Linked DNA regions of Rhodobacter capsulatus SB 1003. The main gene of each other region encodes a partner of the protein of the gene in region 2 in a complex. Links are inferred from orthologs where the notes say so. Each region holds a gene or a part of one and is shown on either strand. Other genes may lie near its edges.

Evidence for each region. The genes of interacting proteins can lie anywhere in the genome.
Region 1: the proteins of dnaN (region 2) and RCAP_RS16850 are in contact, whole or in part, in a solved structure (PDB 1OK7), measured with the Escherichia coli proteins. The link is inferred for Rhodobacter capsulatus SB 1003 from one-to-one orthologs.

The regions. Positions count from the first base shown.
Region 1 is NC_014034.1:3,606,982-3,611,362, forward strand. What follows is about bases 1,504-4,381. They hold RCAP_RS16850 (DNA polymerase IV), read left to right. Parts: upstream 1,504-2,250; coding sequence 2,251-3,513; downstream 3,514-4,381. Other genes in these bases: clpB (ATP-dependent chaperone ClpB), read left to right, coding at 1,504-2,080; RCAP_RS16855 (N-formylglutamate amidohydrolase), read right to left, coding at 3,514-4,374. Outside these bases: more of clpB, read left to right, coding at 1-1,503. UniProt on the Escherichia coli protein: Poorly processive, error-prone DNA polymerase involved in translesion repair and untargeted mutagenesis. Copies undamaged DNA at stalled replication forks, which arise in vivo from mismatched or misaligned primer ends.
Region 2 is NC_014034.1:492-6,360, reverse strand. What follows is about bases 2,475-5,337. They hold dnaN (DNA polymerase III subunit beta), read right to left. Parts: upstream 4,534-5,337; coding sequence 3,415-4,533; downstream 2,475-3,414. Other genes in these bases: dnaA (chromosomal replication initiator protein DnaA), read right to left, coding at 4,637-5,337; recF (DNA replication/repair protein RecF), read right to left, coding at 2,475-3,368. Also shown: gyrB (DNA topoisomerase (ATP-hydrolyzing) subunit B), read right to left, coding at 1-2,228; more of recF, read right to left, coding at 2,310-2,474; more of dnaA, read right to left, coding at 5,338-5,869. UniProt on the Escherichia coli protein: Confers DNA tethering and processivity to DNA polymerases and other proteins. Acts as a clamp, forming a ring around DNA (a reaction catalyzed by the clamp-loading complex) which diffuses in an ATP-independent manner freely and bidirectionally along dsDNA.

The DNA of each region.
Region 1 (4,381 bases), 3.6 Mb from region 2 along the record:
GATCATCGGCCGCGACGATGAAATCCGCCGCACCATGCAGGTGCTGTCGCGTCGTACCAAGAACAACCCGGTGCTGATCGGGGAACCCGGCGTGGGCAAAACCGCCATTGCCGAGGGGCTGGCGCTTCGCATCATCAACGGCGACGTGCCCGAAAGCTTGCGCAACAAGAAACTCCTCGCGCTCGACATGGGCGCCTTGATCGCGGGCGCGAAATACCGCGGCGAATTCGAGGAACGGCTGAAGGCGATCCTGAAGGAAATCGAGGCCGCGGCGGGGGAAATCATCCTCTTCATCGACGAGATGCACACGCTGGTCGGCGCGGGCAAATCCGAAGGCGCGATGGATGCGGCGAACCTGATCAAACCGGCGCTGGCGCGGGGCGAGTTGCATTGCGTCGGCGCCACTACGCTCGATGAATACCGCAAATATGTGGAGAAAGACGCGGCCTTGGCGCGGCGGTTCCAGCCGGTGATGGTGAATGAGCCGACGGTCGAGGACACGATCTCGATCCTGCGCGGCATCAAGGAGAAATACGAGCTGCACCACGGGGTGCGGATCTCCGATTCGGCGCTCGTCGCGGCGGCGACGCTCTCGCATCGCTACATCACCGACCGCTTCCTGCCCGACAAGGCGATCGACCTGGTCGACGAGGCGGCCTCGCGTCTGCGCATGGAAGTCGACAGCAAGCCCGAGGAACTTGATGCGCTGGATCGCCAGATCCTGCAGATGCAGATCGAGGCCGAGGCGCTGAGACGCGAGGATGACAGCGCCTCGAAGGATCGTCTCGAGAAACTCGAGAAGGATCTGGCCGATGTGCAGCAGCGCGCTGCCGAGATGACGGCGAAATGGCAGGCCGAGCGGGACATGCTGGAGGCCTCGCGGTCGGTCAAGGAGCAGCTCGATCAGGCCCGGGCGGCGCTGGAACAGGCCAAGCGCGAGGGCAATTTCGCCAAGGCGGGCGAGCTGCAATATGGCCGCATCCCGGAGCTGGAACGGGTGCTGGCCGAGGCCGAGACCGTGGCCGAGGGCAAGATGGTCGAAGAGGCCGTCCGCCCCGAGCAGATCGCCGAGGTGGTGGAACGCTGGACCGGCATTCCGACCTCGAAGATGCTCGAAGGCGAGCGCGAGAAGCTCTTGAAGATGGAGGAGGAACTGCACAAGCGGGTGATCGGGCAGGATGCCGCGATCACCGCGGTGGCCAATGCCGTGCGCCGTGCCCGCGCCGGGCTGAATGACGAGAACCGGCCGCTCGGCTCGTTCCTGTTCCTCGGGCCGACCGGGGTGGGGAAGACCGAACTGACGAAGGCGGTCGCGAATTATCTCTTCGACGACGACGCGGCGATGGTGCGGATCGACATGTCGGAATTCATGGAGAAACACTCCGTGTCCCGGCTGATCGGCGCCCCGCCCGGCTATGTCGGCTATGACGAAGGCGGCGTGCTGACCGAAGCCGTGCGGCGGCGCCCCTATCAGGTGGTTCTGTTCGACGAGGTGGAAAAGGCGCATCCCGATGTCTTCAACGTGCTGTTGCAGGTGCTCGACGACGGCATGCTGACCGATGGTCAGGGCCGCACCGTCGATTTCAAGCAGACGCTGATCGTGCTGACTTCGAACCTCGGAAGCCAGGCGCTCAGCCGCCTGCCCGAGGGCACGGACGGCTCCGAGGCCAAGGCCGAGGTGATGGAGGCGGTGCGGATGCATTTCCGCCCCGAATTCCTGAACCGGCTGGACGAGATGGTGATCTTCGACCGGCTGACGCGCGAGAACATGGACGGGATCGTGACGGTCCAGCTCAAGCGGCTGGAAGCGCGGCTGGCGCAGCGCAAGATCGCGCTGGCGCTGGACGAAGCGGCGCTGAAATGGCTGGCCGACGAGGGCTACGACCCGGTCTTTGGCGCCCGGCCGCTGAAACGGGTGATCCAGCGCGCGCTGCAGGACCCGCTGGCCGAGCTGATCCTGGCCGGGACGGTGAAGGACGGCGAGACGCTTCCGGTGACCGCCGGTCCCGACGGGCTGGTGGTCGGCGGCAAGGTCTCGGCCAGCCAGCGCGTCCAGACCGAACCGCGCGTGCTGAACTGATACGGGAGTGGGGGCTCTGCCCCCGCTTCGCTCCCCCCGGGATATTTGGGCAAGGTAAAAGCATTGCCCTTTATCTTGCCTCAGATATCCCGGGGGTGAATTTTGGCGCAGCCAAAAGAGGGGCAGCGCCCCCTCCCCCACGGCCGGGTCCTGCGTTAGAATTGATCACCATGCCCGCGCTTTGCCGTGATTGCCTTGCCACCTTCGACACCGCCCCCGCACGCTGTCCGCGCTGCGGGCGACCGCGTCTGCTGCGTCATCCCGAGCTGTTCACCCTTTCCGTCGCCCATGTCGATTGCGACAGTTTCTATGCCTCGGTCGAAAAGCTCGATGACCCGAGCCTGGCCGACAAGCCGCTGATCGTCGGCGGTGGCACCCGCGGCGTCGTCACCACCTGCTGCTACATCGCCCGCATCGCCGGGGTCCGCTCGGCCATGCCGATGTTTCAGGCCCGCAAGCTCTGCCCGGAGGCGGTGGTGCTGCGCCCGCGCAAGGACCGCTATGCCGAGGTCTCCGCCCTGATCCGGGCGAAATTCGCCGCGCTCACGCCGCTCGTCGAACCGCTGTCGCTGGACGAGGCGTTTCTGGACCTGACCGGCACCGCCCGGCTGCATCATGCGGCCCCCGCCGTCAGCCTGGCCCGGGTGATCCGCGAGATCGAGACCGAAATCGGCGTCACCGCTTCGGTCGGGCTCTCGCACAACAAGTTTCTGGCGAAGATCGCCTCGGATCTCGACAAGCCGCGCGGCTTTTCGGTGATCGGGCGGGCCGAGACGGAGGCCTTCCTGCGCGACAAGCCCGCCTCGATCCTCTGGGGCGTGGGCGAGGCGACGCGGGCGGCGCTGGCGCGCGCGGGGCTGCGCAGCCTCGCCGAGATCCGCCGCGCCGGTCAGGATGCGCTCGAAAGCCGGTTCGGCGCCACCGGGCTGCGGCTTTACGAACTGGCGCAGGGGATCGACCGCCGCCGCGTCATCCCCGATGCCGAGATCAAGTCGGTCTCGCACGAGACCACGTTTGACAGCGACATTTCCGACCGCGACCGGCTGGCCGACATCCTGTGGACGATGTGCGAAAAGGCCGCCGCGCGGATGAAGGCGAAGGGGCTCGAGGGCCGCACGGCGACATTGAAGCTGCGGCGGCGGGATTTTTCCGCGCTCAGCCGTCAGGTCAGGCTCGAGGAACCCTCGCAGCTGGCCGACACGCTGTTTCGCGCGACCGAGGCGCTGCTGCGGACCCTGCCCGAGCCGGGGCCGTTCCGGCTGATCGGCGCGGGCTATTCCGACCTGTCCCCGGCGGGCGGCCGCGATCCGATCGGCGATCTGCTCGATCCGCAGGCGACGGCGCGAGCGGCGGCGGAACGGGCGGCGGATGCGATCCGGGCGAAATTCGGCGCCGAGGCGATCCGGCTGGGCCGCGGCCTGACCAAAGACTGATCACTCTGCCGCCATCCGGGCATCGCCGCGGATCAGATCGGCCAGTTCGACGAAGACCGCCCCGATCGCCTGGGCGAAACGGTCGAACCCGGGCAGGGGTTCGATCCGTTCCTCGTCCATGTAAAGCGCCCGGGCAATCTCGATCTGCAGCACCTCGACCCCCTCGGCGGGGCGGCCGTAGCGCTGCGCCACATAGGCCCCGGCAAAGGGGCTGTTGCGCGCCACCCGCAGCCCGGCGCGGCGAAAGGCCTGTTCGACGGCCAGACTGGTCTCGGCCCGGGCCGAGGCGCCGAAGCGGTCGCCCAGCACGATGTCCGGCCCCGGACCGCCGCTGGCGGCCTCGCTCGGCATCGAATGGACGTCGAACAGCAGCGCCCGGCCGAATCGGGCATGGCGGTCGCACAGAAGCCCCGAAAGCTGGCCGTGATAGGGGCGCCAGATTCGGGCCAGCCGGTCTTCGGCCTCGGCGCGCGGGATCTTGCCGCGGAAAATCTCGCGCCCGCCGGCGACGACGCGCGGAATCACCCCCAGCCCGGTCAGCACCCTTGCCCCGCCCGAGCCCCGGGTCACCCCCTCGATCAGCGCCGGATCCAGCTCGTCCTCGGCCCGGTTGAGATCGACGAAAGCACGCGGATAGACCGCCTCGATCAGCGTTGCCCCGGCCTTTGGCACCCGCGTCAGAAGCCTGTCCACAAAGGCATCTTCCGAAGATCGCAGCCGCAAAAGGTCAAGCTGGGCGCGGCGGGTGAAATCGGCCGGATAGAAGCGGCCCGAATGCGGCGACGCGAAGACGACCCCGGAACTCAGCGTTTCGGGCAGGTGCAGCCGATAGGGCTGGATCGATGCGGAAACCTCGGCCATGGGCCCT
Region 2 (5,869 bases):
TCGCCCTCCTGCAGGATCGCCGTCAAAAGATCGAGCGGGCCATGGATGAACTGCTCGCGGTCCTTGCGGATCAGCCGGGCGGGGGCGCGATAGCTTTCCTGCAGGCTGGTGGTGAATTGCGACAGCCGCCGCGCCTCGCCAGAGCGCAGCACCGGGCCATCGAGCGTGCGCACCTCTTCGACGCCGCGCAGGATGCGCGACATCCGCAGCCCGTGATCCTGCGTCGGCCGCCCCATCCAGCCGCGTTCATATTCGAGCGCGATCAGATCGAGCCGCGCCGAAAGTTCATCGGCCACGCCCTGCGCATCGGCATCGATCCGGCCGGGCAGCAGCGCCCCGGCAATCGCCGCCTGTTCCAGGATGCGTTGCGGATAATGCGTCGGGAAGGCCTGCAGGATGCGCCGCACCTGCCGCGCTTCCTCGACCAGACGGGTCAGATCGGCGCCGATGATGTCGGTGCCGTCGCCCAGCCGCAGAATCGCCCCTTCAACCCCTTGATGCACAAGGTAATCTTCCAAGGCGGCCTGATCCTTCAGGTAAACCTCGGATTTGCCGCGGGCGACTTTGTAAAGCGGCGGCTGCGCGATATAAAGATAGCCATGCTCGATCAGCTCCGGCATCTGCCGGAAGAAGAAGGTCAGAAGCAGCGTGCGGATATGGGCGCCGTCGACGTCGGCATCGGTCATGATGACGATCTTGTGGTAGCGCAGCTTCGCGATGTTGAACTCGTCGCGACCGATGCCCGTCCCAAGCGCGGTGATCAGCGTGCCGATCTGGTCCGAGGACAGCATCCGGTCGAACCGCGCCCGTTCCACGTTCAGGATCTTGCCGCGCAGGGGCAGCACGGCCTGGTTCTTCCGCTCGCGTCCCTGCTTGGCCGAGCCACCGGCCGAATCCCCTTCGACCAGGAAGACTTCGCTCAGCGCGGGGTCCTTTTCCTGACAATCGGCCAGCTTGCCGGGCAGGGAGGCCACATCCATCGCGGTCTTGCGCCGGGTCAGTTCGCGGGCCTTGCGGGCGGCTTCGCGGGCCAGCGCGGCTTCGATGATCTTGCCGACGATGCCCTTGGCTTCGGTCGGGTGCTCCTCGAACCATTCCGCAAGCTTCTCGTTCACCAGATTCTCGACCGCCGGACGGACCTCGGAGGAGACCAGCTTGTCCTTGGTCTGGCTGGAGAATTTCGGATCGGGCACCTTGACCGACAGAACGCAGGTCAGGCCTTCGCGGGCGTCATCGCCGGTGAAATCGATCTTTTCCCGCTTCGCGATGCCGCTGTCTTGCGCATATTTGGTGATCGTCCGGGTCAGCGCGCCGCGAAAGCCCGCCAGATGGGTGCCGCCATCGCGCTGCGGGATGTTGTTGGTGAAGGGCAGCACGGTCTCGTGATAGCTGTCATTCCACCACATCGCCACTTCGACACCGATGCCGCGGACCTCGCCGACCATGTAGATCGGATCGGGCATCACCGCGGTTTTCGACCGGTCGAGGTATTTGACGAATTCCCGAACGCCGCCCTCGTAATGCAGCTCGCTGCGCAGCGGTTCCGCGGGGCGTTCATCTTCCAGAATGATCCGCACGCCGGAATTCAGGAAGGCCAGTTCCCGCAGCCGGGTTTCCAGCGTCTTGAAGACGTAATCGAGGTTCGAGAACGTCCCCTCGGGGTCGGTGGTCTTGGCCGACGCCATGAACCGGACCTCGGTGCCCTTTTCGCCCGGGGCCTCGCCGATCTCGTGGACATGAACCACGCAATCGCCCTTTTCGAACCGGGCGAAATAGACCTTGTCATTGCGCCAGACCTTCAGCTCCAGCCAGTCCGAGAGCGCGTTCACCACCGAAACGCCGACGCCGTGCAACCCGCCCGAGACCTTGTAGGCGTTGCCGCCCTCGTCGGTGTTGTTGAATTTGCCGCCCGCATGCAGCTGGGTCATGATGACCTCGGCCGCCGAGACACCCTCTTCGGGGTGGATGTCGACCGGGATGCCGCGGCCGTTGTCGCGCACCGAAACCGAGCTGTCGGCGTGGATCTTCACCGCAACGTAATTCGCATGGCCCGCCAGGGCCTCGTCGATGCCGTTGTCGACGACCTCATAGACCATGTGATGCAGGCCCGAGCCGTCGTCGGTGTCGCCGATATACATGCCGGGGCGTTTGCGCACCGCTTCGAGGCCCTTCAGGACCTTGATCGACTCCGCGCCATATTCGGCTTTGTTCTTCGGGGTTTCGGTCATCCGCGCCTATCCTGCTTTTCGTTGCGGACTTATAGAGTTTCGGCCAGGCAATGTCACGCCTTGGGCACAATATTCAGCGTTTCAGGGGCGGCTTTCCACCAGTTCCGAGGTTCCCGCGACCTCGGTCACCTGCCAATAACGGCCCCGCTCGCCCAAGCTGTCGAAAAGCTCGGCTCCGGTGCCGGTCATCAGCACCTGCGCGGGCAGGGCGCAGATTTCGTCATAAAGCGCCGCCCGCCGCCCGGCATCGAGATGCGCGGCGACCTCGTCCAGAAGCAGCACGGTATTTTCCCCGGCCAGCGCCCGGGCATTGGCCAGCAGAAGCGAAATCAGAAGCGCCTTTTGCTCGCCGGTCGAGCATTGATCGGCCGGGATCGCCTTTTCCGCGTAGACTGCCGTCAGATCGACCCGATGCGGACCCTCCAGCGTCCGCCCGGCCGCCATGTCGCGGCGCCGCCCCTCGGCCAGCGCCGTGGCCAGATCCTCGGGCCCCTCGGCCGTCAGACCCAGATCGGCCGCCGGAAAGGCCGTCGCCGCCCCCGCCTGCGCTGTTGCCAGCTGCGCCAAGGCCTGCCGCCGATGCGCGGTCATCAGGGCGCCTGCCTCGGCCATCCGGGTCTCCAGCGCGCCATACCAGGCGGCATCGCGGATCTCGTCCTTCAACAGCCGGTTGCGTTCGCGCATCGCCTTTTCATAGGCCAGCACGGCTTCGGCATGGGTGGGAAAGAACGAGAGCGTCATCCGGTCCAGAAACCGCCGCCGCCCCTCGGCCGCCTCGATCCAGAGCCGGTCCATCGCGGGCACCAGCCACAACACCCGCAACAACCGCCCCAAGGCGACCTGCGCGGCGGCCTTGCCGTCGATCAGCACCTCGCGCGAGGCACCGGGCAGGGCCGAGGTTTCCACTTCATAATCCGTCAGCGTCGCGCGGATCTTCCAGCCGACCTGTTCCTGCCGCCGGATCAGCTCCTCGGCCGAGGCGCGGCGCAGCCCCCGCCCGGGGGACAAGAGCGACACCGCCTCCAGCACCGAGGTCTTGCCCGCGCCGTTCGGCCCGTAAAGCGCGACCGGCCGCGCATCCAGCGCCAGAACCGCACGCCGATGCGAGCGGAACTGCAAAAGCGTCAGATCCCGCAGCATCGCGGCCCCGTTTCTTCTTGGTCCAAATACGCCCTTGCTGCCCGCGTCACACGCGCATCGGCATCACGACATAGACCGCCGAAGTATCGTTCCCCTCGCGCATCAGCGTCGGATCGCCCGAGGAGTTGAACAGGAAGACCGCATTTTCGCGGTCCACCTGGCTTGCGATTTCCAGCAGATATTTCGCGTTGAAGCCGATCTCCAGCCGCTCGTCGCCGTAAGCCACGGCGAGTTCCTCTTCGGCCGCGCCCGCATCCGGGGCATTGACCGAGAGCACCAGCCGGTCCTCGTCGAGGCTCAGCTTCACCGCGCGCGAGCGTTCCGAAGACACGGTGGCCACGCGGTCCACCGCCTTGGCAAACTCGGCCGCATCGACCTCCAGCCGCCGGGTGTTCCCCATCGGAATGACGCGGGTGTAATCGGGGAAAGTGCCGTCAATCACCTTGGACGTCAGGGTGATTTCCGGCGTCGCAAAGCGCACCTTGGTCTCGCTGACCGAGACCGCAATCTGCGCCTCGTCATCGTCCAGCAGCTTGCGCAGCTCGTTCACCGTCTTGCGCGGCACGATCACGCCCGGCATGCCATTCGCCCCCTCGGGCAGCACGGCGTCGATCCGCGCCAGCCGGTGCCCGTCGGTCGCGACGCAGCGCAGGGCGGGGCCGTCTTCGCCGGTCGCCACATGCATGTAGACGCCGTTCAGGTAATAGCGCGTCTCCTCGGTCGAGATCGCGAATTTCGACTTGTCGAAAAGCCGTTTCAGCACCCCCGCCTTGGCGGCGAAATTCGCGGTATATTCGGACGAAGCCATCACCGGGAAATCCTCGCGCGGCAAGGTCGCCAGATTGAAGCTTGACCGCCCGGCCATCACCGAAAGCCGCCCCGCCGCCGCGTCGTCCGACAGCTGCACCAGCGATCCGTCGGGCAGCTTGCGCACGATCTCGTGCAGCATCACCGCCGAAACCGTGGTTGCCCCCGCGCGTTCGACCTGGGCCGGGGCCTTGTCCACCACCTCGATGTCAAGGTCGGTGGCGCGGAAGGACACGGTCGAGCCCTCGGCCTCGATCAGCACGTTGGCCAGGATCGGAATCGTGTTGCGCCGCTCGACAACCGACTGGGCCTGAGACACCGCCTTGAGCAGGGCGGCGCGTTCGATGCTGATCTTCATATCCATTCCTCACCGGTTCCCGGGGGCGGCAAGGTAACATGCCGCCGCGCCGGAACAAGATTTTTCCGGACATTCCGCCGCTTTGCGCGGGGCGTCAAGGGTTTCAGGATTCCATCAGCCGCTTCAGCAGCCCGATATCCTCGGCCAGTTGCCGATCAGTCGTCATCAGCTCGTCGATCTTGCGGATGCCATGCATGATCGTCGTGTGATCGCGCCCGCCAAAGCGCCGCCCGATTTCGGGCAAGCTGCGGGTGGTCAGGTGCTTCGACAGATACATCGCCACCTGCCGCGGCCGGGCGATGGTGCGCAGCCGCTTCGGCCCGATCATGTCCGAGAGCCGGACATTGTAATGCTCGGCCACCTTGCGCTGGATCTCCTCGATCGTCACGCGGCGGTCCGAGGCGCGCAGGATATCGGCCAGACATTCCTGTGCCAGATCGAGCGTGATCTCCCGCCCGACCAGCGAGGCAAAGGCGAAAAGCCGCGTCAGCGCGCCTTCCAGCACGCGCACGTTCGTGGTGATCCGATGCGCCAGGAATTCCAGCACGCCCGAGGCCACGACAAGCCCCGGATTGCGGGCGGCATGAATCTCGGTCTTGGTCTGCAGGATGCCCAGACGCAGCTCGTAATCGGTCGGATGCAGATCGACGACCAGACCGCATTGCAACCGGCTCTTGATCCGGTCCTCGAGATCCTTGATTTCCCCCGGCGCGCGGTCGGCGGAAATCACGATCTGCTTGCCCTGATCAACCAGGGCATTGAACGTATGGAAGAATTCTTCCTGCGTGCTGTCCTTGCCGGCGATGAATTGCACGTCATCGACCATCAGCACATCGACCGAGCGGAACAGCTCCTTGAAATCCATGATCTGCCGGTCGCGCAGGGCCTGCACGAAGCGATACATGAACTGTTCGGCCGAGAGATACAGCACCCGCAGCTCGCCATGCTGGGTCTGCAGCTCGTGCGCGATCGCATGCATCAGGTGGGTCTTGCCCAGCCCGACGCCGCCATAGAGGAACAGCGGGTTGAAGGTCACCGGCCCCCCCTCGGCGACGCGGCGGGCGGCGGCATGGGCCAGCTCGTTCGGCTTGCCGACGACGAAGCTGTCAAAGGTGAAGCGCGCATCCAGCGGCGCCCCGGGAAGGTCCTGATCCTCGCTGACCCTTGCGGCCTTGCGCGCCGGGGCAGGGGCCTTTTCCGGCATCGGCCGGGCTTCGGGCGCGGGCATCGGACGTCCCTCGGGCACGCGGATCGCCACCCGTTCGACCGCCATGCCGGAATTGCGCAGCTCGCGCAGGATCGGTTCACCATAATTGCGCGAAACCCAGTCGCACAT